DNA from 3 places in the Streptomyces sp. GMY02 genome. Region 2 is predicted to be linked to each of the others. Evidence: riboswitches for the same ligand, from Rfam matches in the RefSeq annotation. Region 2 holds a riboswitch; each other region holds the start of a gene.
What was found. Region 2 has a riboswitch for S-adenosylmethionine ahead of KQY30_RS05240 (glutathione S-transferase C-terminal domain-containing protein). Riboswitches for the same ligand answer to the same signal wherever they lie in the genome.
Positions count from the first base shown of each region.

Region 1 (7,827 bases), 3.5 Mb from region 2:
CAGGCCGGCGTTCTCCAGCTTCAGGCCGACCTCCTCGGAGATGACCGTGCCGCCGGTGAGGATGGCGATGTCGTTGAGCATGGCCTTGCGGCGGTCGCCGAAGCCCGGGGCCTTGACGGCAACCGACTTGAAGGTGCCACGGATCTTGTTGACGACCAGGGTCGACAGCGCCTCGCCCTCGACGTCCTCCGCGATGATCAGCAGCGGCTTGCCCGACTGCATGACCTTCTCCAGCAGCGGAAGGAGGTCCTTCACATTGCCGATCTTGGAGTTGACGATCAGGAGGTACGGGTCGTCCAGGGACGCCTCCATACGCTCCATGTCGGTGGCGAAGTAGGCCGAGATGTAGCCCTTGTCGAAGCGCATACCCTCCGTCAGCTCAAGCTCCAGACCGAAGGTCTGGGACTCCTCGACGGTGATGACGCCTTCCTTGCCGACCTTGTCCATGGCCTCGGCGATCAGCTCGCCGATCTGGGTGTCGGCGGCGGAGATGGAGGCGGTCGAAGCGATCTGCTCCTTGGTCTCCACGTCCTTGGCCTGCTCCAGCAGAGCGCCCGAGACGGCCTCGACGGCCTTCTCGATGCCACGCTTGAGGGCCATCGGGTTGGCACCGGCGGCCACATTGCGCAGGCCCTCGCGGACGAGCGCCTGGGCGAGCACGGTCGCGGTGGTCGTACCGTCGCCGGCGACGTCGTCCGTCTTCTTGGCGACTTCCTTGACCAGCTCGGCGCCGATCTTCTCGTACGGGTCCTCGAGCTCGATCTCCTTGGCGATGGACACACCATCGTTGGTGATCGTGGGGGCGCCCCACTTCTTCTCGAGGACGACGTTACGGCCCTTGGGGCCAAGGGTGACCTTGACGGCGTCGGCGAGCTGGTTCATCCCGCGCTCGAGACCGCGCCGTGCCTCCTCGTTGAACGCGATGATCTTGGCCATGTGAAGTGGTCCTCCCGGACAGGGGTCTCCCCGGGCCGCAGGGCCCAGGGGGCGGGTGGAGCGGACCGCGCCGGCGCCCGCGACGGACGGCCTGAGAGCCGTGCGGTTCATTGCCCCACCGGCTCTTCGGGCCTCACAGACCCGGTCCTCAAGTTGTCACTCTCACTTGCAGAGTGCTAACGCCAATGATTAGCACTCGACCCCCGAGAGTGCAAGCTCCCCCGGCTCCCACGACCCCTTCGAGGCACCCGCGCCGGAGCGGCCCCGCCGGAAGGCCGGAGCCCCCGGTTCTTACCGGGTGGGCGCACACGCACGGGGGCGCACACGCACGAGGGGCCCGTATCCCCATCTCTGGGATACGGGCCCCTCGCGCGTGAGCTGAGTGCGTCGGTGGCCGATCGCGCCGGGATCAGACGGCGAGCTTGACCATGTCCGCCTGCGGACCCTTCTGGCCCTGCGAGATCTCGAACTCCACTCGCTGACCTTCTTCAAGGGTGCGGTAACCGTCCATCTGGATCGCGCTGTAGTGGACGAAAACATCCGCACCACCGTCGACCGCGATGAAGCCGTACCCCTTCTCCGCGTTGAACCACTTGACGGTGCCCTGAGCCATGCCTAACTCCCCTATTACTGGCCCTTCCAGGGGGCCACACTTCGCGCCGGAACGCGTCGACCGCGGCTGAATGTATCTGCCCAACTGCCCTCTGCAACAGGTCAATCGGACGAGAATTCTGGGCATGGCTGAACACGCATAGCGACGAATTCGCTGCGTTCCCGGGCAAGTCGGGCCGGGCAAAGCGCACCTATAGCGCAAACAACACCAGGACTTTGCCCCCATGTTGTCGCGTTCTGATACACGCGCGGCAGGGCCGGCGGAGGGGCGTTCCCATACTCTATCGCGTTCAACCATAGAGAATGGCTCCCTCCGCTTGCTTCGCGGAGGGAGCCATCGGTGGAGCTTTCGGGGAGCCGCCAGAGAGCCGTCGGAGAGTCGTCGGAACGAGTCGGAACGTGCCGCGCCGGCCGGGCGGCGGAGCTCAGCCCCCGGCGACCGCCGGGATGATCGAGACGCCCGCGCCCGCCGGGGTGACGGTCTCCAGGCCCTGCTCGAAACGGACATCGTCGTCGTTCACGTACACGTTCACAAAGCGGCGCAGCTTGCCCTGGTCGTCCAGGACACGCGCGGCGATGCCGGGGTGGTTGGCCTCCAGGGACTGGATGACCTCGGAGAGGGTCGCCCCCTCGGCCGGGACCTCGGCCTGGCCGCCGGTGTACGTACGGAGAATGGTCGGGATGCGGACATTGACGCTCATAGTGGTGTTCTGCCTTCCGTCTTCCGGCTTTCCGTAACGCCGGTAACGTCGTCGGGTTTCAGCGGGCCAGGCCGGCTTCGCGGAACGCGTCCAGGCTCGGGCGGATCGTCGCGGTCGGCCCCGTCGTCGCCGCCACGGCGTCCAGGGTCTTCAGTCCGTCACCCGTGTTGAGGACGACGGTCGTCAGCGCCGGGTCGAGCAGACCGGAGTCGATCAGCTTCTTCGTCACACCGACCGTCACCCCACCGGCGGTCTCCGCGAAGATTCCCTCGGTGCGGGCCAGCAGCTTGATCGCCTCGACGATCAGCTCGTCGTCGACGTCCTCGACCGCCCCGCCCGTACGCCGGGCGATGTCCAGGACGTACGGTCCGTCCGCCGGGTTGCCGATCGCCAGCGACTTGGCGATCGTGTCCGGCTTCTGCGGCCGTACGACATCGTGCCCGGCCTTGAACGCGGTGGACACCGGCGAGCAGCCCTCGGCCTGGGCGCCGAAGATCTTGTACGGCCTGTCCTCCACCAGCCCCAGCTTGATCAGCTCCTGGAGACCCTTGTCGATCTTCGTGAGCTGCGAGCCCGAGGCGACCGGGACGACGATCTGGTCGGGGATCCGCCAGCCGAGCTGCTCGCAGATCTCGTACGCGAGGGTCTTGGAGCCCTCGCCGTAGTACGGGCGGAGGTTGACGTTGACGAAGCCCCAGCCCTCGCCCAGCGGGTCGCCGATCAGCTCCGAGCAGAACCGGTTCACATCGTCGTACGTGCCCTCGATACCGACGAGTTCACCGCCGTACACCGCCGCCATGACGACCTTGCCCTGCTCCAGGTCGTGCGGGATGAACACGCAGGAGCGGAAGCCGGCGCGGGCCGCGGCGGCGCCGACCGCGCCGGCCAGATTGCCGGTGGACGAGCAGGAGAGCGTGGTGAAGCCGAAGGCGCGGGCGGCCTCGACGGCGATGGCGACGACGCGGTCCTTGAAGGAGTGTGTCGGATTGCCGGAGTCGTCCTTGACGTACAGGCCGCCGGTAACGCCGAGTTCGCGGGCGAGATTGTCGGCCTTGACCAGCTTGGTGAAGCCGGGGTTGATGTTCGGCTTGGTCGCCACATCGGCGGGGACGGGCAGCAGCGGCGCGTACCGCCAGATGTTGTCGGGGCCTTCGGCGATGCGCTTCTTGAGCTCTTCGGGGGTGCCGCTCGGCAGGTCGTACGCGACTTCGAGCGGCCCGAAACAGCTCGCACAGGCGAAGATGGGTCCGAGCTGGAAGCGCTCTCCGCACTCGCGGCACGAGAGCGCGGCGGCGGGTCCGAGATCAACGGAGGCGTCGGCGTGGCGGACGGTCTGCACAGCCATGATGGCGAGGCCCTTTCTCCTCATCTTCCTTACGACGCGTTTCGCCGCAAGACGGAATTGGCACCTTCCCCACCGTGACCTCGCGGTCGGCGGGAGGGTTGCCGGGACTTCAACGGGCCGTTCCCTCAGTCCCTCTGGATGAGCGCTATGGCGCGGACCCCTGGTCCGGCGCGTTTTTTCACGAAACGACCCCGGCATGCGGTGGCCACTCGTGTTGTTCAAGACTGTAACCGAAGGAGCGGACGGTTGAGATAGTGGTCCGCACCGCGAGATGGATCACGTCACCACGCGTGGCATGGACAGGCACGCGTGAACGGGCACGCGTGAGACGCATGGGCGAGCATCGCACGACACGCACGACACGTCAGGGAGAGTACCGACCGTGCTGGAAGAGGTGGAACGCTGGCTGACCAGGCGCTCCTGGTCGGCGGCCGACCGTACGCTCGACCGGCTCCTGCTGGCGAAGGCCGCGCGCGGGACCACGGTGAGCGTGGTGCTGCCGGCGCTCGACGAAGAGGCGACGGTCGGCGGGATCGTGTCGGTGATACGGCGTGAGCTGATGGAGCGTGCGCCGCTGGTCGACGAGCTGGTGGTGATCGACTCCGGTTCCACGGACCGTACGGCCGAGACCGCGGCGGCGGCCGGGGCGCGGGTGGTGCACCGGGACTCGATCCTGCCGCGGCTGCCCGCACTGCCCGGCAAGGGCGAGGTGCTGTGGCGGTCGCTCCTGGTGACGAGCGGCGATGTGGTGTGCTTCGTGGACGCGGATCTGCGGCGGTTCTCGGCCGAGTTCGTGTCCGGGACGGTGGGACCGCTGCTGACGGACGCGGATGTGCAGTTCGTGAAGGCGATGTACGACCGTCCGCTGACTGAGAGCGCTCTCCTGACCGAGAGCGCTCTCACCGGCGGCCAGGGCGACACGAGCGGCCGGGGCGACCCGGACCGCCGCGGCGGGGCGGCGGCCGGGCAGGGCGGGCGGGTGACCGAGCTGGTGGCGCGCCCGTTGCTCAATCTGCACTGGCCGCGCCTGGCGGGGTTCGTCCAGCCGCTGGGCGGGGAGTACGCGGCGCGGCGCTCGCTGCTGGAGCGGCTGCCGTTCCCGGTCGGGTACGGCGTGGAGCTGGGGCTGCTGGTCGACGCCCTGCACACGGTGGGCCTGGACGCGCTCGGCCAGGTCGACGTGGGGGTGCGGCTGCACCGGCACCAGGACGACCGGGCGCTGGGGCGAATGGCCGCGGCGATCTACCGTACGGCCCAACTGCGCCTGTCCCGCGCGCATTTGGTCCGTCCGGAGCTGACGCAGTTCGACCGGGGCGAGAACGGGTTCGTACCGCGCACCTACTCCGTCGACACGGAGGAGCGGCCGCCGATGCGGGAGATCGCGGAGTACACGGCCGGACGCGCGGCGTAACCACGCATCATCACATCCGTTGCTTACATTGCACCCTTATGAGGGCAAAAGATGTGATTATCAGGCGGGCAATCGGGGTGCTGGCCGGAACGCTGGTGGCGCTGGCACCCGGGCAGGCGCTGGCCGCGGACCAGCCGCCGGCGGACGGCGCACGGGTCTACGGCCCGGTGCGGGAGGCCGTGGAAGGCGCGGTGCACGAGCCGCTGGAGGGCCATCTCGCGGACACCGGAGGCGTGGCGGAGCGGTTGTGGCTGCTGGGCGGGGTGGCACTGGCGCTGACGGGCGCGGGCGTGGTGGCGCTGGCGGCGACCCGTGGCCGCCGCTGAGCTCCGACGGGGCGCACACCACACCGTCCGTACGTTTGAGCGTTTACGGGACGGGCTAGGTTCGGCACATGGTTACCGAGCCGTCCTCCCGGCCCAAGGTCCAGCCGGCCCAGATCCTTGTCGCGTCCAACCGCGGCCCCGTCTCGTACACCCTGCGCGACGACGGCTCGCTGGCGCCGAAGCGCGGCGGCGGCGGTCTGGTGTCCGGCCTCTCGGCCATCGGGTCCGACGACGGCGCGGTGTGGGTGTGCGCGGCGCTCGGCGACGGCGACCGCGAGGCGGTGCGGCGTACGGACGGACGGCTCGACCCGGCCGACACCGGCGGCCAGCGGGTCCGGATGCTGGGGATCGCGCCCGAGGTGTACGCCGACGCGTACAACGGCGTCGCGAACTCCACGCTCTGGTTCCTGCACCATCTGCTCTACCAGACACCGCTGGAGCCGTCCTTCGGCCCCGAGTTCCGCGCGCAGTGGGCGTCGTACGAGACGTACAACCGCGCCTTCGCGGAGGCGCTGGCGGACGAGGCGGCGGAGGGCGCGGCGGTCCTGGTGCAGGACTACCACCTGGCGCTGGTGCCCGGGATGCTGCGCGCGCTCCGCCCCGACCTGCGCATCGGGCACTTCTCGCACACCCCGTGGGCGCCGGTCGACTACTTCCGGCTGCTGCCCGACGACATCGCCCGCCAGTTGCTGCGCGGCATCCTCGGGGCGGACCGCGCGGCGTTCCTGACGCACCGGTGGGCGGACGCCTTCCGTGCGTGCTGTACGGAACTGCTGGGCGGGACGGGCAACACCAGGACCGGTGTGCACGGCCTGGGCGCGGACGGCGACTTCCTGCGCGAGCGCGCGCACCGCCCGGACGTGGAGGAGCGGATCGCGACCCTGCGCGAGCAGATCGGCCGTACGGGAGGCCCGGGCCCGGACTCCGGCGAACCGCGGAGGACGATCGTCCGGGTGGACCGTACGGAACTGTCCAAGAACATCGTCCGCGGTCTGCTCGCCTACCGGCAGCTCCTCGTCGACCACCCCGAATGGCGCGAACGCGTCGTCCATGTCGCCTTCGCCTACCCCTCCCGGCAGGATCTGGCGGTCTACCGCGACTACACCGCCGAGGTCCAGCGGGTGGCCGAGGCGATCAACGACGAGTTCGGCACGGCCGGCTGGTCCCCGGTCGTCCTCCACGTCCGCGACGACTTCGCCCGCTCCCTGGCCGCCTACCGGCTCGCGGACGTGGCCCTGGTCAACCCGATCCGGGACGGCATGAACCTGGTCGCGAAGGAGATCCCCGTCGTCTCGGAGCGCGGCTGCGCGCTGGTGCTGTCGCGGGAGGCGGGGGCGTACGAGGAGATGGGCGAGGACGCGCTGACGGTGAACCCGTACGACATCTCCGCCACGGCGAAAGCGCTCCACCAGGCCCTGACGCTCTCCCCCGAAGACCGCGCGGAACGCGCCAAACGCCTCTCCGCGGCGGCCACGGCCCTCCCCCCGCAGCAATGGTTCCTGGACCAGCTCACGGCCCTCCGCGCCTGACCCCCTGAGGGGGGCCGGGCGAGGCCGGGTCAGTCCATGGCCCGGGCGAGGGAGGCGAGGTAGTCGGCCAGGGAGGCGGGGCCGGGGAGGCGGAGGTCGGCCCGCGCGGACAGTTCGGGGACCTCCGAGCCGCTGCAGATCAGCAGGCCGGGGTGGCCGTCGGAGCGGAGTTTCTCGACGGCCGCGTAGGCGGGGAGATCGCCCAGGTCGTCGCCCGCGTAGAGGACGGTTCCGGCGCCCGTCTCACGGACGTACTCCAGCAGCGCCACGCCCTTGTCCATGCCGGGCGGGCGCAGTTCGAGGACCATGCGGCCCGGTTCGACGATCAGGCCGTGGCGGGCCGCCAGTTCGGCCAACGGGTCGCGCAGGGCGTCGAAGGCGGCCTGGGGGTCGGTGGCGCGGCGGGTGTGGACCGCGACCGCCTGGCCCTTCTCCTCTATCCAGGTCCCGTGCCAGGCGCCGAACCGCTCCAGGAATCCGGGGAGTTCGGCACGGACGGCCGCGACGCCCTCGTGCGGGGCGGGGGTACGGACGGTGCCGCTGACGGCGTCCCAGCGTTCGGCGCCGTAGTGGCCGAGGACCACGAGGTGTTCCAGGCCCGGCACTCCGGCGAAGCCGCCGTACCGCACCGCGACCCCGGCCGGACGGCCGGTGATCACCGCGACGGACGCGACATGCGGGGCGAGGGCGGCCAGCGCGGGGACGGCGCGCGGGTGGGCGCGGGCCTGTTCGGGGTCGGGGACGATGTCGGCGAGGGTGCCGTCGAAGTCGAGGGCGACGACCGCTTCGCCGGGCCGGGCGAGAAGCGCGGCGAGGCCGTCGGCACCGGCGGGTGTGGTGGGTTCCGGCAGGGGGAGGGGGTACGGGTTGCCCATGCTCCTGAGCGTATCGGCGGGGACGCCACGGCCGGTACGAAACGGTGAGCCCGGGCTGCCCCGGGGCCTTGTCCTCAATCGCCGGACGGGCT
Region 1 is NZ_CP077658.1:4,809,102-4,816,928, reverse strand. It holds gene groL (chaperonin GroEL) at 1-936, opposite strand, end outside; gene KQY30_RS20415 (cold-shock protein) at 1,346-1,549, opposite strand; gene KQY30_RS20410 (ubiquitin-like small modifier protein 1) at 1,974-2,249, opposite strand; gene thrC (threonine synthase) at 2,308-3,594, opposite strand; SAM riboswitch class I at 3,612-3,739, opposite strand; gene KQY30_RS20400 (glucosyl-3-phosphoglycerate synthase) at 3,977-5,005, shown strand; gene KQY30_RS20395 (hypothetical protein) at 5,044-5,331, shown strand; gene KQY30_RS20390 (trehalose-6-phosphate synthase) at 5,445-6,860, shown strand; gene otsB (trehalose-phosphatase) at 6,890-7,735, opposite strand.
Region 1: another riboswitch for S-adenosylmethionine. It lies ahead of thrC (threonine synthase); the one in region 2 lies ahead of KQY30_RS05240 (glutathione S-transferase C-terminal domain-containing protein).

Region 2 (7,827 bases):
CTGGTCGGTGCGCTCGTCCGGCTCGACGTACCGGGAGGTCTGGAGGCTCAGCGAGTCGTCGATGGTCACGAAGTCCAGCAGGCCCCGCTCGGCCTCGGTGACCAGGCCGGTCCAGTACCGCGCGGTGAACAGTTCACCGGGCCGGGCGTCGGGCTCCCGCCAGGCGGCGGGATGCCAGCCGGCGCCGTCGAGGGCGACGGCCAGATGGAGGGGTGCGTGTGGTGCTCGGGGCATGGGGCCACCGCTTCCTGTGAGCATGCCGAAAGACGTCCGCGCCCGTGCTCGGTCGGGGTGGGAGTCGGCGAAAGTGGAGAGTCAGCGAAGAGCGAGAAGAGCGGGCCCGGGCGAAGGGCCGGGCGTAAGGACAGGCGCGCGAAATGCCTAAGCGGCCGAATGCCGCGCGGCGACGGACTCGTACGCCGGACACAGTGCGGCGGCGACGCGCTGGAGATCGATGTGCCGCCGCGAGTACATGGCGATGGTGACCATGGGCCGCTGAGGGGCTCCCCGCACTGCCGTCACCTCCATCCCCGTTCGGCTCGCGCCGTCCCGGGCTCGCGACAACGAGCCGCTAACAAGCCATGGCCTGATGGCGGCAGTCCTGGTCCGCCGGCACCGTGACGCGGCTCTGATCCCCGGCACGATCCTTGTCCTTCTCCGAAGAACACAGATCCTCACCGCTGTGTTCCCGCTTCCCCTCCGTACGTTCCGCGATTCCCTCCGTGCACGGATATCCGTGGAAGGCCGGGTGGGCGCCCAGCCGCCGTACGTACGACCAGAGGCGGTCACCAGCGGCGACGCGCCGCAGGGCGTCGGTGTCCAGGTGGACGAGCGCCACCCACAGATCCACATCCGCGGCCGTGAGCGTCTCACCCAACGCATAAGGGTGCGAGGCGAGTTGACGCTCCAGGAAGTCCAGCGCCGGGTCCGGGGCCGGGCCCTCGCCGAGGAGCCGGCGGATGGCGTCGATGTCGGCGGCCAGGGCGGCGGGCCGCAGCCGGGGCAGATCGGCGTTGTCCTGGTCGGTGAAGCGGAGGGCGAGGTCGTCGAGGATGTCGGGGGTGTGGTTGTTCACGACCCGTCCGCTCCACAGGTCGCACAGCGCGGGCACGGTCGGCGGACCGTCGTAGCGGTGCCGGGTGGTCTCGTACGCGGTACGGAGCGCCGCGAGCGCGTCGCAGGCGCCGGGCGGCGAGGGCAGGAGCGTGGTGCGGACCGACTTCTTGAGTCCGAGCAGGCCGAGGGTGATCGAGATACGCATCGAGCCCGGACAGCCCAGCGAGAGATACAGATGGTAGCGGTGCGCCACCGGGTAGTAACCGCCGCCCAGGTCGGCACCGATACGGTCGCGGAAACGCGGGGCCGTACCGGGGTGGGCATCGCGGAGCGATGCCGGGAAGGACGTCTGCGCAAGGGGCTCGGACACGGCGCTCAAGGTCTCGGACATGGCAACGGTCTCGGACATGGTCTCTCCATGGCTGCGGTGGAGCCCCGGTGGCTGCTGCGGCGCCGGTGGCCGTACGGGAGGAGGGTCCGGCGGCGCGCGACGGCACACAACGCCCGGACCCGGGACTGCGATTGCGGAGCGGTTCGGCTCAGTCCGTCGGAGCGCAGCCGTTGCGGAGCCGCAGCAGATCGATGTGGCGGCGCCTGGTCAGCAGGCGCGGACGCGGCAGCGGCACCGGCCGGAAAGCCCGGCAGGCGCTTCTGCTCTTCCGCGATGTCCTGGCCATCTCCGCCGGTCCCGTCCCGTCCATCGGGCCTCGCGAGACAACGAGACCGCACTTGCCCCGCCCACCGGACGGGACCTGGTCGTCACCCGGGGCACCCCGTCGCAGTGGAAGGGTTGCCTGCCAGCGGGCCGGGGCCGATGACCCGCCCGAGCAGGAACTCCCGCGCGGGTGAGCGCTGACAATCGTGACCGTCGCCCAATAGTTTGAGCGCGCTCCGGCGGGCCGTCAAGAAGGCGGTACCCGCCCTTCGCTGCGCCCGTCGGCGGCTGCGGCCCGCCCGTCGAGCCGGGCGGGCCGCGGATACGGGGGCAGTGGGTCAGCCGCGTGCCACCGCGATCGAGCCCTGGAGCCTTTCACCCGCCTCGTAGATCATGTACGGCACGCCCCGGTCGGTCCCGAACGACGGTGACGCGCTGCGCCCGTTGTCCGGTGCGCTGTTGGCCGAGTCGTAGAAGAGACCGAGGTGCTCGCGGCGGCTGAAGTCGTTGCCGACCTCGGTGATCAGCAGATTGCCGCCGTTCTCCTTGCTGGTGTTGTAGACGACGTACGTGCTGCCGTTCCGGGTGAGCAGGTGCGGACCGCCGATGTTGTTGGCGCCGACGTCGGAGTGGCGTACCAGCGGCTGCTGGTCGAACGTCCAGTCACGGCCGTCCTTCGACCAGCCCCAGGCGATGTCACGGTGGTTGGACTGGTTGTTGAGCATGAAGAGCATCACATAGCGGGCATCGCGCGAGGGCAGGTCGTGCCGGAAGACGCGCGCGTACGAGGTCTCGCTGCTGCCCGTCGGCATCATCGCGGTGGTGAGCACCACCTTGTCGTACGTGAAGGTGATGCCGTCCTTGGAACGGGCGAGGCGGGTCGTGCCGTTCTCGCCGTGGAAGTAGAGCCACAGCTCCTTGACGTCCTCGTTCCAGAGGACGTGCGGCGAGGCGACATGGCTGACCTTGTAGTGCGGCTGCCAGTTGTTGGAGACGATCGGGTTGGCGGTGTACTCCGTGAACGGACCCTCCAGCGAGTCGCCGTAGGCCAGGCAGATTCCGCCCGGCGCGTCGTGCGGTCCGTAGTAGAGGTAGTAGCGGCCCAGCGGGTTCGGCAACTTGTCGTAGACGCCCCGGACACACGGGAAGATGATCTCGCCGGTGGGGTTGTACCTGAGCTGGGAGGGCGTCAGAAGCGTCTTGAGGTAACGGTAGTCGGGGAATCCGCCGGGCGCCGCGGCCGCGGCCGGCGCCGCCTCCGGGGCCAGGGCGGGGGCCGCGGCGGCGCTGCCCGCCGCCGTACCGGTGGCGATCACGCCGGATGCCGCCGCAGCGGTCGCGGCCGCGGCACGCAGGAACATACGCCGGCCGGGGTTCCGCGGCTCGTCGGTGTGGTGCTGCCGCGCGTTGCTGTCGTGCTGTGTCATGTCGTGCTCCGTCCCGGGAGTGAGAGATCACAGATAGGTGGCGGCGGTGACGCAGAATCCGCCCAGGGCGACGGCCCAGACGTACGGCAGGGTCCGCAGCATCACCTGCTGCGGTGTGACCCCGGCGTACTGCGCGCTCCACACGGTCTGGGTGCTCGTCGGGTCCGACACACCGAAGACCTGGTTGTACGAGGTGGCGAGGCCCAGCACCGCGGCGGCCGGGTAGATGCCGGCGGCGATGAGGACACCGGCGATGCCCGCGCCGAGGCCGTAGACGTTCAGCGGCCCCCGGTAGAGACAGAGCGGCACGAGCACGGTGAAAACCACGACGAACAGCACCGGATTCTGCGGGCTGACCGCCTTGATCAGCGGCTCCAGCGCCTCCACCGCGCCGGGCAGCTTCACCGCGGCGAGCAGGACGCCGATCGCGATGAACAGCACGATCGGTGCCGCCGCCGTCTCGAAGCCGCCGTACAGGGTGCGCAGCAGCCGTTTGTTCATCTCGCCCGGCCGGGTGGTGGTGACCAGCGCGTACAGGACACCGGCCAGCATGGACGGCAGGATCGCGATGTCGAGGCCGAGGGCGAGGATCAGCGGTACGAGTGGGGTGAGCAGCGCGTACCAGGGGGCGTCGCCCAGTTGGCTGCGGCGCGAAGCGGGCTTCGCGGACGCGGACTTGAGGGACCATGTGTGCTCGACGCCGCGTCGCCGGGTCTCGACGAGGACGAAGAGGACGGCGGCGGCCAGCGCGAACGGGAACAGCTTCATCATGAAGCCGCGCACGGTGTCGACGGGCAGCTCCAGCGCGGTGGAGAAGAACTGCCAGATGGGCAGTTCGAAGGGCATGCCGGCGGCGATGCCCATCAGGATGGTGCCGGCCGCGGTGACCTTGGGGATCCCGACGGCGATCATGGCGGGGATGCCGATGATGCCGGCGAGCATCGCGGCGGGCGCCGAGCCCGTGACCGTACCGACAAGAGTGGAGACGGCGAGGACACCGAGGGCGACCACGACGGGGCGGTCGCCGCCGAATTCAACGATCTTACGGACGAGCGTGCCCGCGATACCGGTCTCGTCCAGGAGCTTGCCGAGCCAGGAGCCCAGCAGGATCGCGATCATCGTGGCGGCGAGGGTCGGCGCGCCCTCCTGGACGACCGTGTCCAGGACGCTGTTCTCGCCGGTCAGCGGGGCGCCCGTGAGAAAGGCGATGCCGACGGCCAGGATGACGAGCGCGAAGGCGGTGGGGAGTCTGCGGGTGAGCATCGCGGCGACACCGGCCGCCATGACAAGAAGGATGACGACGCCCATGGCGTTACTTCTTTCTTCCGGGCGCGGATCCGCGCGGGAGCTGGTGCGGGGACCCGTGCGGCGGTTCCGCCGCGTCGGCGGCGGTGGCCAGGGCGGCCGTCAGCAGGAGCGGGCTGCGGCCGAGGCCGCACACGGTGCGGGCGTACGCGTGGGCGGCAATCTCGTCGGCGCCCGCGACATGGCCGTACAGACGGTGGCGTCCCGCGCGCAGCACGACATGGCCGAGCGACCGCTTCAGGGCCGTCTTCGCCGGTCCGTGGTGGAGCCGTTCGTGCACCGCCTCGTGGGCGATCGCCGCCGCCCGTACCGACCCCGCCGGATACCAGTGGCGCCAGCCGAGCCTGTCGATCAGCTCGTCGGCGAGGGCCAGGGTGTCGGTGAACAGTTCCACGGTCGGCACGGGCCGGGAGGTGTAGCGGGCGAGCAGGCCCTTCGTCAGTCCGTCGGGACTCTCCACGACCCGGGCCGTGACGGCGGCGGGGGCGAGTGCGGCGCCGAACTCGTCGGCGGTACGCGCCCATTGCCGCAGCAGCGCCGGGTCGCGGCCTTCGTGCGTGGGGGTGTTCGCGAGCAGCCGTACGCCGAACTCGATGTCGTCGCTCGCTTCGAGCGCATCGATCGCGGCCAGCGCGGCACGGTCGAGCAGGGCGGCCGTCACGAGCGCACCTCCAGGACGGCGACGACCGGTTCGTCGGCGGCGCGTGCGCGCAGTTCGCTGCGGGCGAGGGCCAGCAGCGGCTGCGGGTCGAGCACACCGGAGAGGTCGGCGATCCGGGAGCCGAGGAGAAGCCGCAGGGCGGGGGCGCGGACCCCGCCGTCGCCGTACGACGTGGCCTCCCGCACCAGCCCCGCGAGGACTTCGGGCGCGCGGCCGACGGTGGTGGTCTCGACCCTGGCGTCCGGCGCGTGGAGCCGTACGACGCCATCGGCGTCCACGACGCGCACCGGGTGGCGGTCGGGACGGAACCGGCGGCGCACATCGGTGCCGTACACGGTGTGCGCGGGGGTGCCGGCGAGCACACGCACCGACGCCGGATCGGTCTTCAGGCTGGCGGCGGCGGCACGCAGCCGTTCGGCGTCGTCGGCCCGGTGGGCACGGTCCTGTGTGCGCAGTTCGGTGGCGCCGGTCGCGACGGCCCGCACGGTGCTGGTCTGCGGGTCGACGGTGACCTCCACCTCGACACCGTCGGCGGCGGCACCCTGGGCGACGACGGCGGCCTCGGCCTCGGCCCGTACGGCGAGGATCTGTTCCTGGCCGGCGCCGGGGATGATGCGTTCCACCTGTTCACGGATGAGGGCGAGGGCCACGCCGATGGGGCTGATGACCTCGTTATGGCGGGCTATGCGGCCCTCCAGTCCGGAGACGACCGCGAGGTGCGGGGTGACGGCCGCCGCGCCTCCGCCGCCGCCGACGAGTACGGCGACGTCCTTGTCCAGCCGGTAGTCGCGGATCATCGCGTCGACCACGGTCCTCACCTGGTCGGTGCCGGCGTCCAGTACGCGGGCCGCCGCCGTGGCGACGTCCGTGCCGAGCGCGGCGGCCAGGGGCGCGATCGCGGCCTTCGCCACGGCCGGGTCGCAGTGTGCGAAGTCCCCTTCGGGGACCCGGCCCAGCGCGTTGGCCGCACAGGTCATGGTGATCGCGAAGCGTCCGCCGGCGGCGTCGAGCACCGCGTAGTCGGCCGGGTCGTCGGCCATCGGCCGGATCGTGGTGAGCTTCGCGTCCCGCAGGTCGTCCGGGGTCGCGAAGCAGGCGTACGGCAGGCCCGCGATGTGCGCGCTGCGCGGTCCGGCGCCGGTGACCTTGCCGCCGCCGACGCGGACCATCGAGCCGCCGCCGACACCGACGGTCCTGACGTCGAGCGCCGACAGGTACGACGTCCTGCCCAGCATGGTCGCGTGCCGGACGGCGACCTTGCCGCGCCGTACGACACTGATGTCGGTGGAGGTGCCGCCGGTCTCCAGGAACAGGCCCTCGCTGACGCGCTCCTGCATGAGCGCGCCCGCGACGCCGGCCGCCGGTCCTGACAGCACGGTGAGCAGTGGTCTGCGCCGCATCTCGTCCAGTGACATCACTCCCCCGTCGCAGCGCATCACCATCAGCGGGGCACTGACGCCCGCCTTGGTGATGGAGGCGTCGACGAGGTCGGCGGTGGCGAGCATGCGCGGCAGGATCGCGGCGTTGACGACGGCGGTCCGGGTCCGCTTGTGGAGCCCGTACAGCGAGGTGATCTCGTGCGCGGCGGTCGTCGGCAGACCGCGCTCCCGGGCCGCCGTGACGACCGTGTCCTCGCCCTCGGGACGGTCGACGCCGAACGGCTGGGTGGCAACGACGACCTGGGCACCGCCCTGGACGACCGCGTCGACGGCGCCACGCACGGCGGGCGCGTCGTCGGGGTCGGCGACATGGGCGTAGGCGAGCGGCAGCCGCTTGCCGGGGGTGAGTTCGAGCTTCTGGAGGGCGGCGAGGCGGCGGGTGATTGCGGCGCCGGGGCCGGCGCCGACGCCTATCAGGCCGACGGTGGCGACGTCGCCCTCCAGCAGGGCATTGGTAGCCTGGGTGGTGCCGTGGGCCAGGAAGGCCACGTCCTCCGGGGCGTGTCCGGTCTGTTCCAGCAGACGGGCGAGAGCTTCGACGATGCCGTGGGCGACACCGTCCTCGTGGTGGTGACTGGTGGGCACCTTGACCTGTCCCAGCAGTCGCAGGGTCGTGGCGTCTACCGCCACGGCGTCGGTGAAGGTTCCGCCCACGTCGATGCCGACGCGGATGCGGTGGGTGTTCATGGCTTGGGCACCTCCTTGTGCACGGTGGGCACGGCGCGGGCGGTGGGCCGTGTCTGACACGGGCCGGGCCGGGCGGGGCAGGTGGAGCTGCGTCTGCCCGGCTGTCCGCCGTCGTTGTTCTGTGGAGCCTTCGTGGTTCTGTGGAGCGGTCGTTGTTCTGTGGAGCGGGGTCAGTAGCCGCGTACGTCGGGCCAGTGGCGCTGAACTCCTTCGCGGTCGAGCAGCCGGGCGAACTGGTCGAACCGCTTGTCCTCGGCCTGGACCTGGCGCGGTTCGACGCCCTCGGCGACGCAGTGCGCGGCCAGCGCGCCCGCGGCCTCGCCGATGTTCCATTCCACCGGGTGGAGCCGGTAGCAGCCGTTGGTGATGTGGGTGGTGCCGATGTTCTTTCCGGCGGGCAGCAGATTGCGGACCCGGCGCGGTATCAGCGCGCCGAGCGGGATTTCGAACGGCACCGAGCCGATGTCGATGTAGTTGTCACCGCCGGTCGAGGGGTGCAGGTCGATGCGGTAGTTGCCGACGCCGACGGAGTCCCGGTAGCGGGTGCCGCCGTAGGGGCCGACGATGTCGATGGCGACGTCGTGCTCGGTGACGGTG
Region 2 is NZ_CP077658.1:1,266,494-1,274,320, forward strand. It holds gene KQY30_RS05235 (LLM class flavin-dependent oxidoreductase) at 1-234, opposite strand, end outside; gene KQY30_RS37085 (putative leader peptide) at 382-513, opposite strand; gene KQY30_RS05240 (glutathione S-transferase C-terminal domain-containing protein) at 572-1,465, opposite strand; SAM riboswitch class IV at 1,777-1,923, opposite strand; gene KQY30_RS05245 (hypothetical protein) at 2,050-3,138, opposite strand; gene KQY30_RS05250 (TRAP transporter large permease subunit) at 3,166-4,446, opposite strand; gene KQY30_RS05255 (hypothetical protein) at 4,451-5,104, opposite strand; gene KQY30_RS05260 (hydantoinase/oxoprolinase family protein) at 5,101-7,230, opposite strand; gene KQY30_RS05265 (FAD-dependent oxidoreductase) at 7,401-7,827, opposite strand, start outside.

Region 3 (7,827 bases), 5.0 Mb from region 2:
GGCGCGTGCAGCACCTGGCCGTTGCCGGCGTAGAAGCCGACGTGGTGCAGGTCGCCGTAGAAGATGACGAGGTCGCCCTGCTGGAGCTGACTCATTCCGAGGCGCGTACCGGCGTTGGCCTGGGCCTCGGAGGTCCGGGGTATGGCGACCCCGGCCTGCGCGTACGCCCAGGAGGTCAGCCCGGAGCAGTCGAAGGAGCTGGGGCCGGAGGCGCCGTAGACGTACGGCGTGCCGATCTTGCCCTGCGCGGCGGCGAACGCGGCCGAGGCGTACCCCGAGGCGGGCACCGAATTGCCCAGGTCCGCGCGGGAGGTGGCGCGGCTGGAGCGGGATTCCTCGGCGGCGAGCGAGGCGCGCTCCTGCTCGGTGAGCGTGTTGAGGAGCTTCTGCGCGGCGGCGAGCTTCTCCTGGACCTCGGCCTTCTTCGAGCCGAGCTCCTTGCGGGTCTCGGCGAGGTCCTGGACCTTGGCCTGGGCCTCCTTGCGCTGCTGCGCGAGGGACCGCTGCTTCTCCTGGATCTGCTGGAGCGAGTCGGCCTGCTTGGCGCTGACCTGGTCGAGCGTGGACGCCCCCTCCAGGTAGCTGTCCGGGTCGGAGGAGAGGAAGAGCTGTACGGAGGGGTCGATGCCTCCGGTGCGGTACTGGGCGCTGGCCATCGAACCGAGGGCGTCGCGCAGGTCGTTCAGCTCGTCCTGGCCGCGGGCGACCTTGTCCTGGAGGGCGTCGACCTGCTTTTCGAGCTTGCCCTGCGCCTCCTTGGCCCCGTTGTACTTCTCGGTGGCCTTCTCCGCGTCCTCGTAGAGCTTGTCGACCTTCTCCTTGACGTCGCTCTTGCTCGGCTGCGGAGCGGCCTGGGCGGCCTGGGCGGTCAGAGCGACAGCGGCGGCAGCGGTCGCGGTGAGCACGGTCACACGGGCGCGGCTCGGCTGCTTGGGACGACGGTGGGACGCCACGGAGGCGAGCTCCTTCTTCCTCAGCCGCCTACCGGGCCTCGGGGACACAGGCCCCGGCTCCATACGTTCCACACCCCTGCCAACTGGGCTGAACTGCATGAAATCGGCGGTTCCTTCGCTGCCACCCCGGGTGGGTGATCAACCGCGCGAAGGTTCGACGCCTGACCATAGTGACCTTCTTGTGATCAGTTCAAATCCTCACGAGGAAAATCTCCATCACGACGCGCATAATTTACAGACAGTCCACAGACAGTGATGGACATTTGACGCTGCGCCCCATGAACATATGACCAATTCGGGCACAAGCCCCACACGTTGACTAGACGCGCGAAAGCCGCTTCAGCAACAAGGCGGACGCGACCGGCCTGGCCCCCGCCCGCGCCACTCCGTCGGCGACCTCGCGGTCGGTGGAGACCACCACCACCGGCCGTCCCGGCGGCTCCGCCCTGACGAGCTGGCGGATCAACTCGTCCGCGGTCACCCCCGGTTTGGAGAACAGCACCCGCACCCCGCGCGGCGGCGCCAGCAGCACCGGAGCCGCCAGCTCCGCGCCGTCGAAGACACAGGTCGTCTCCGCGCCCGACTGTGCCGCGAGCATGGCAAGACCGCCCAGCAGCCGCAGCCGCTGCTTCTCCAACGGCATGGTCGGATAGCCGGTCTTGGTGACGTTGTAGCCGTCCACGATCAGATGTGACTGCGGCAGCGCCAGCAGTTGATCGAGCAGCGCCGGATCGGTCTCGGACAGCGCTCGGGCCGCCACGTCCTTCGGCGACATACGGCCCGGCTCCACCGCGTCCACCGCGTCCGCGGGACGCCCGGTGGCGGGCGGCAGCGCCAGCTCGCGCCGCAGCCCCTGCGCCGACTCCAGCACGGTGTCCAGCAGCAGCCGCAGCCGCATGTCCTCCGCCGAGCGCCCCTCACGGGCGGCCCTGCGGCTCGACTCGACCGACGCCTCCGCCTCGGCGAGCCGCGCCTTGACCCGGCGGGTCTCACTCTCGGCGGCCGACACCTGCGCGGCGGCCTCGGCCCTGACCGTCTCGGTCTCCGCCTGGATACGGCGCAGCGCGGCCTCGCCCCGCTTCACATCGCTCTGGGAGCTGCGCAGTTTGCGATGGAGCGCCTCGGCTTCCTTGCGGACCGCCTCCAGCTCCGTACGCAGCCGCTCGGTCTCGCTCTTCGTCGACGCCCGCGCGACGGCGAGTTCCTCGCGCAGCCGCTCCAGCTCGCGCCGGGCCTCCTCGTCGGCGCGCTCGGCGTCCGCACGCTGGGCCTCCTCGCCCGCCGCGGCCACCAACTTCACCCATCCGGGGGGCCTGAGCACATACGCGGCCGCCGCGACGTCCACGGGATCCGCGGCGGCGGGCGGCGATCCCGACTCCAGCGCCCCGGCCAGCTCCGGCTGGGACTGGCTGATGCGCTCGCCGATCCGCTGCCGGAACAGCGGATCGCTCTCCAGGGCCGCCGCCATCGCGTTGCCCGCGAACCTCGCCCGCCGGTTCGGGGTGAACCGCGCGTACTGCCGCAACTGCGTGGGGAGTTCGGTGAGGGTCAGACCGCCGAAGGCGTCCGACACCAGCGCGATGACCCTGCGCCGTACCCCGTCCGGGAGCGGGCGGTCGAGGGCCTCCGCGGCGTCACCGCCGGCCGCGCCGGCCGGCTCCGCACCGCTTGCGCCCTGCTCCACATCCGTCACCCCATACCCTTTCGGGCGGCTCCCTCAGGAACCGGCGCCCGGCCTGTCCACCAGTTCGATCTGATCCACCGCGTTGCACCACCGGCACCGCACCGACTCGATGGTCTCACTGACCACCTCGCGCTCCTCGACCGTCGGTTCCCCCGCCAGGTCCAGATGGACGTACTCCACGGCCCTGGACGACCGGGTCACGTCGAAGCGCGTGAGATTGCCGCACAGGGTGCAGCGCCACCGGGTGGCCGCCGTCGGCCGGGGAACCGTCGTCATCAGTGCGCCCTCTTCCACATCGTTCCGTTCGTCGCGGTCGTCCGGTCCCGCTGCCCCTCGCGCCGTCGTCCGTGGTGCGCCGTCGAACAGCGGATGTACTCCCTGCAACCCTACGGCCTCGGGGGCACCCCAGGGAGCGGCGAGGCGCTCTGTACCGGTCGGTCCGGGTACGCCATGCTCTGTCAGTGAATACGTGGCGGACGACGGCCGGCGGACCGGTGGTGACCTACACACTGATCGGGCTCTGCTGTCTGGCTTTCCTGTTCAGCCCGGCCTCGGGCTTCAATCCCGTGTACGGAACGGGAGAAGCGCGGCTCGCCGCCCAGAGCGCCTATTTCGAACAGTGGGGTGTCGTCCCCGTCGAACTGCTCAGCGCCTCGCCACGGGCCCTGCTCAGTCCACTGACCGCGCTCTTCGTGCACGGTAGCTGGCTGCATCTGCTCGGCAACATGCTGTTCCTGTTCGTCTTCGGCGCGATGGCCGAGGAGCGGATGGGCCGCATCCACTTCCTGCTCTTCTACGTCGGCGTCGGCTGTCTCGCGCTGCTCGCGTACGCACTTGCCAACGCGGCCTCGGACCAGACCCTGGTGGGCGCCTCGGGAGCGATCTCGGGGGTGCTCGGCGCCTTCCTCTTCCTCTTCCCGAAGGCCCGGGTCACCAGTCTCTTCCCGTTCCTGTTCTTCCTGCCGCTGCGCTTCCCCGCCTGGATCGTGCTGATCTTCTGGTTCGCGCTCCAGTGGCTGGCGGCACGGGGTGCCGGTTCCGGGCCGGGGGTCGCCTATCTGACACACCTGGTGGGCTTCGGCGAGGGCTTCCTCTACACCTGGGTGCGGTACTGGCGTACCGATACAGTGGGAGACCACACCGCGGCCACCGAGGGAGAACGTCAGCCGTGATCACCGCGATCGTGCTCATCAAGACCAGCGTGGACCGGATCCCCGAGATCGCGGAGGCCATCGCCGCGCTGGACAGCGTCAGCGAGGTCTTCTCGGTCACCGGTACGTACGACCTGATCGCCATGGTGCGGGTGGCCAGGCACGACGATCTGGCGGATGTGATCCCCGGCCGGATCAGCAAGATCGAGGGCGTCGAGGCCACGGACACGCATGTGGCGTTCCGTACGTACTCGCAGCACGACCTGGAAGCGGCGTTCGCGATCGGCCTCGACGCCTAGCCCTGTCCGGCGCTCCGGCCCAACGGCTGGGGCTTGTGCGGCTTGTGCGCCCGTACGGTCACGCCGTCGGCGCGCCGGTCCGGTCGGGGACGCAACGGCCGTCCTCCGTACGGTAGTTCCAGCGCGCCCCGTCGCTCACCAGCTCCCGTACGGCACGGACGAAGCGGTCCACATGCTCGTCCGGGGTCCCGGCACCGAAGCTGACCCGGATCGCGTTGAGCGAGCGCTCGCCCGGCTCCGCCTCCGGGGCGCCGCACTCCCCCGGGTCCTGCGGATCCGTCCCCAGCAGGGTCCGCACCAGCGGGTGGGCACAGAACAGCCCGTCCCGTACGCCGATGCCGTACTCCGCGGAGAGCGCGGCGGCGAAGTGCGAGCTGTTCCAGCCCTCGACCACGAACGACAGGACGCCCACGCGCGGGGCGTCGTCCCCGAACAGCGAGAGCACCCTGACCTCGGGCACCTCGGCGAGACCCGAGCGCACCCGGTCGACGAGCCGCTGCTCACGCGCGACGAGGGTGTCGAAGCCCGCCTCCGTGAGCGCCTTGCAGGCGGAGGCGATCGCGTACGCCCCGATCACGTTCGGCGAACCGGCCTCGTGCCGGGCGGCCGTGGTGTGCCACTCGACGTCGACCCCGCCGTCGGCCCTGCGCGCCACCGTACGGCTGGCGCCGCCGCCCGCGAGATACGGCTCGGAGTCCCGCAGCCAGTCGGCGCGGCCCGCGAGGACCCCGGAGCCGAACGGCGCGTACAGCTTGTGTCCCGAGAAGGCGACCCAGTCGACGTCCAGCGCGGCGATGTCCACACGGTGGTGCGGGGCGAGCTGTGCGGCGTCGAGGACGATCCGGGCGCCATGGGCGTGCGCGGCGGCGGCCAGTTCCCGTACGGGCCACAGCTCACCGGTGACATTGGAGGCGCCGGTGACACAGACCAGCGCCGGACGCTCGGAGTCCCGCCGCGCCAGCGCCCGGTCCAGGGTGGCGACGGCCTCGCCGGGGGTGCGGGGGGCGTTGAGATAGCTGATCCTGGCGTCCCCGGCGCGGGCGTCCCGCCAGGGCAGCAGGGAGGCGTGGTGCTCGGTCTCGAAGACGAACACCTCGCAGCCGGCGGGGAGTACGGCCGCGAGCAGATTCAGCGAGTCGGTGGTCGAGCGGGTGAAGACGACCTGGTCGTCGGGGCGGCAGCCGAGGAACTCCGCGACGGTGCGGCGGCTGTTCTCGAACAGGTCGGTGGAGAGCTGTGAGAGATACCCCGCGCCGCGGTGGACACTGCCGTAGTACGGGGCGTACGCGGCGACATCGTCCCAGACCCGCTGGAGCGCGGGGGCGCTGGCCGCGTAGTCGAGCGCGGCGTAGGTGACTTCGCCACCGGTGACCAGGGGAACGGTGACATCGCGCCCGAGCACGGGAAGGGGGGCGGCGGCGGTCGTGCTGACGGCGTTCGGGCTCACGAAACGGCTCCCTTGGGGACCAGGACCCCAAAGGGTCCGCGCTTGCCGCGGACCTCGCTGCCCACGGCCTGGTCTTCACCCGGGGCACCCCGCCACGGACGGAGGGTTGCCGGACAGCGAGCCGGGGCCGTAATCGCTGTCACTCATGACCTGGTCGAGGAGTATGCCACAACGCCCACGCCGACCGCGCCGACGTCCGCGATCCGGAAAGCACCGGGCAAGCGGCCCCGTCCTCAATCGCCGGACGGGCTGGATTTGCCCGCACCCGGGTGCGCAACTGGTACCGCCCAGCAAAACAAGCCCGTCCGGCGATTGAGGACACAACACAGCAGCCCGTCCGGCGATTGAGGGACGAACGGGCCGCCGCCCGCCGCTCAGGCGCCCGCGTTGCTCGCCGTCACCCACCGCTCCAGCGTCCGCCGCGCCGCGCCCGAGTCCACCGCTTCCGCCGCCCTCGCCATTCCCGCCCCCAGTTGCGCCGCCAGCCCGTCGTCCGTCGGGTCCAGCGCCACCAGCGCCGCCGCCGCGTTCAGCAGGACCGCGTCACGCACCGGGCCCGTCTCGCCCGCCAGCAACCGGCGCGCCACATCCGCGTTGTACGAGGCGTCGGCGCCCCGCAGCGCCTCGATCGGCACCAGGTCCAGGCCCACATCGCGCGGGTCGAAGGAGTCCTCGGTGACCTTGCCGTCCCGTACCACCCACACCCGGGACGTCGCCGTGGTGGTCAGCTCGTCCAAGCCGTCGTCACCGCGGAAGACCAGCGACGAGTTGCCACGATCGGCGAGCACCCCCGCCACGATCGGCGCCATCCGCGGATCCGCGACGCCCACCGCCTGCGACCCGACCCGCGCCGGATTGGTCAGCGGGCCCAGCACATTGAAGGTGGTCTGGGCGCCGAGTTCCTTGCGGGCCTTGGCCGCGTACCGCAGCGCCGGGTGGAACTTCACCGCGAAGCAGAAGGTGATCCCCGCTTCCTCGGCGACCTCCACGACCCGCTGCGGGGTCAGCTCCAGATTGACGCCGAGCTTCTCCAGGACGTCCGAGGCCCCGCTCGCGGACGAGGCCGCGCGATTGCCGTGCTTGACGACCTTGGCACCCGTGCCCGCCACCACGATCGCCGCCATCGTGGAGATGTTGACGGTCTTGGCGAGATCCCCGCCCGTACCGACGATGTCGACCGTACGGCCGGGCACCTCGATGGTGTTGGCGTGCGCGTACATGGTGCGTACGAGGCCCGAGACCTCCTCCACCGTCTCGCCCTTCGCCCGCAGCGCCACCGCGAACCCGGCGATCTGCGCGTCGGTCGCCTCGCCGCTCATGATGCGGTCCATGGCCCACGCCGTGTCCTGGAGGCTCAGGTTCTCGCCGCGCAGCAGCGGGTTCAGCACGCCGGGCCAGGTGCGGTCCGCCACGGTGTCGCCTCCGACGGGGGTCACAGCGCTCATGCTCGCTCCTGGTGGGTGCCCGGGGATGGGTACGGGCCGTACGGGGCCCGCCGTAAGCGTATCGGCGGAGCCCCGGCCGCAGGCACGAGTGACCGGAGTACGGACGGGTCCGGGCACGCCCCGTACGCCCCGCCGGCGCGCACACGCCGAGGGCCCCGGCCGGTTCCCTCGTGGGGGAACCGGGCCGGGGCCCTCGGTGGTGGCGACCTGCTACGGCCGGATCAGTGGTTGCCGTGACCCGTGGTGATCTCCTCGTGCCCGTGGCCGTGCGCGGCCGCGATCTCGTTGTACTCCTCGGCGGTCGGCTTGGGGATCTGGCTGCCCTCGCCGTAGTAGCCCTTGCTGAGCTTCACCCGGAGCTTCTCGGCAGGGCCGACCTTGCGCCGTACACCGTTCTCGTCGACCGGCGGGCCGAGCTCGGCCGGCTTGTGCTGGTCGTGCGCGGTCAGCCGGTGCAGATCGGCCTGGTCCAGCGGGGTGTGCACCTCGATGAACTCACCGTGCGGCAGCCGCTTGATGATCCCGGACTCGCGTCCGTGCAGCACCTTCTCGGCGTCGCGCCGCTGGAGACCCAGACAGATCCGCTTGGTGACGACGAAGGCGACGACCGGTCCGACGAAGAAGGCGACCCGGACGAACCAGGTGATCGCGTTGATCGACAGATGGAAGTGCGTCGCCCAGAGGTCGTTACCGCCACCGACGAGCAGGATGAAGTACCAGGTCAGCCAGGCCACACCGAAGGCCGTACGGGTCGGTGCGTTGCGTGGCCGGTCCAGGATGTGGTGCTCGCGGGGGTCACGGGTGACCCAGCCCTCGATGAACGGGTAGACCGCGATCGCGACCAGCAC
Region 3 is NZ_CP077658.1:6,272,455-6,280,281, reverse strand. It holds gene KQY30_RS26780 (C40 family peptidase) at 1-953, opposite strand, end outside; gene KQY30_RS26775 (NYN domain-containing protein) at 1,273-2,637, opposite strand; gene KQY30_RS26770 (hypothetical protein) at 2,671-2,913, opposite strand; gene KQY30_RS26765 (rhomboid family intramembrane serine protease) at 3,099-3,809, shown strand; gene KQY30_RS26760 (Lrp/AsnC family transcriptional regulator) at 3,806-4,087, shown strand; gene KQY30_RS26755 (aminotransferase class V-fold PLP-dependent enzyme) at 4,146-5,534, opposite strand; SAM riboswitch class IV at 5,568-5,685, opposite strand; gene trpD (anthranilate phosphoribosyltransferase) at 5,909-6,979, opposite strand; gene KQY30_RS26745 (ubiquinol-cytochrome c reductase cytochrome b subunit) at 7,201-7,827, opposite strand, start outside.
Region 3: another riboswitch for S-adenosylmethionine. It lies ahead of KQY30_RS26755 (aminotransferase class V-fold PLP-dependent enzyme); the one in region 2 lies ahead of KQY30_RS05240 (glutathione S-transferase C-terminal domain-containing protein).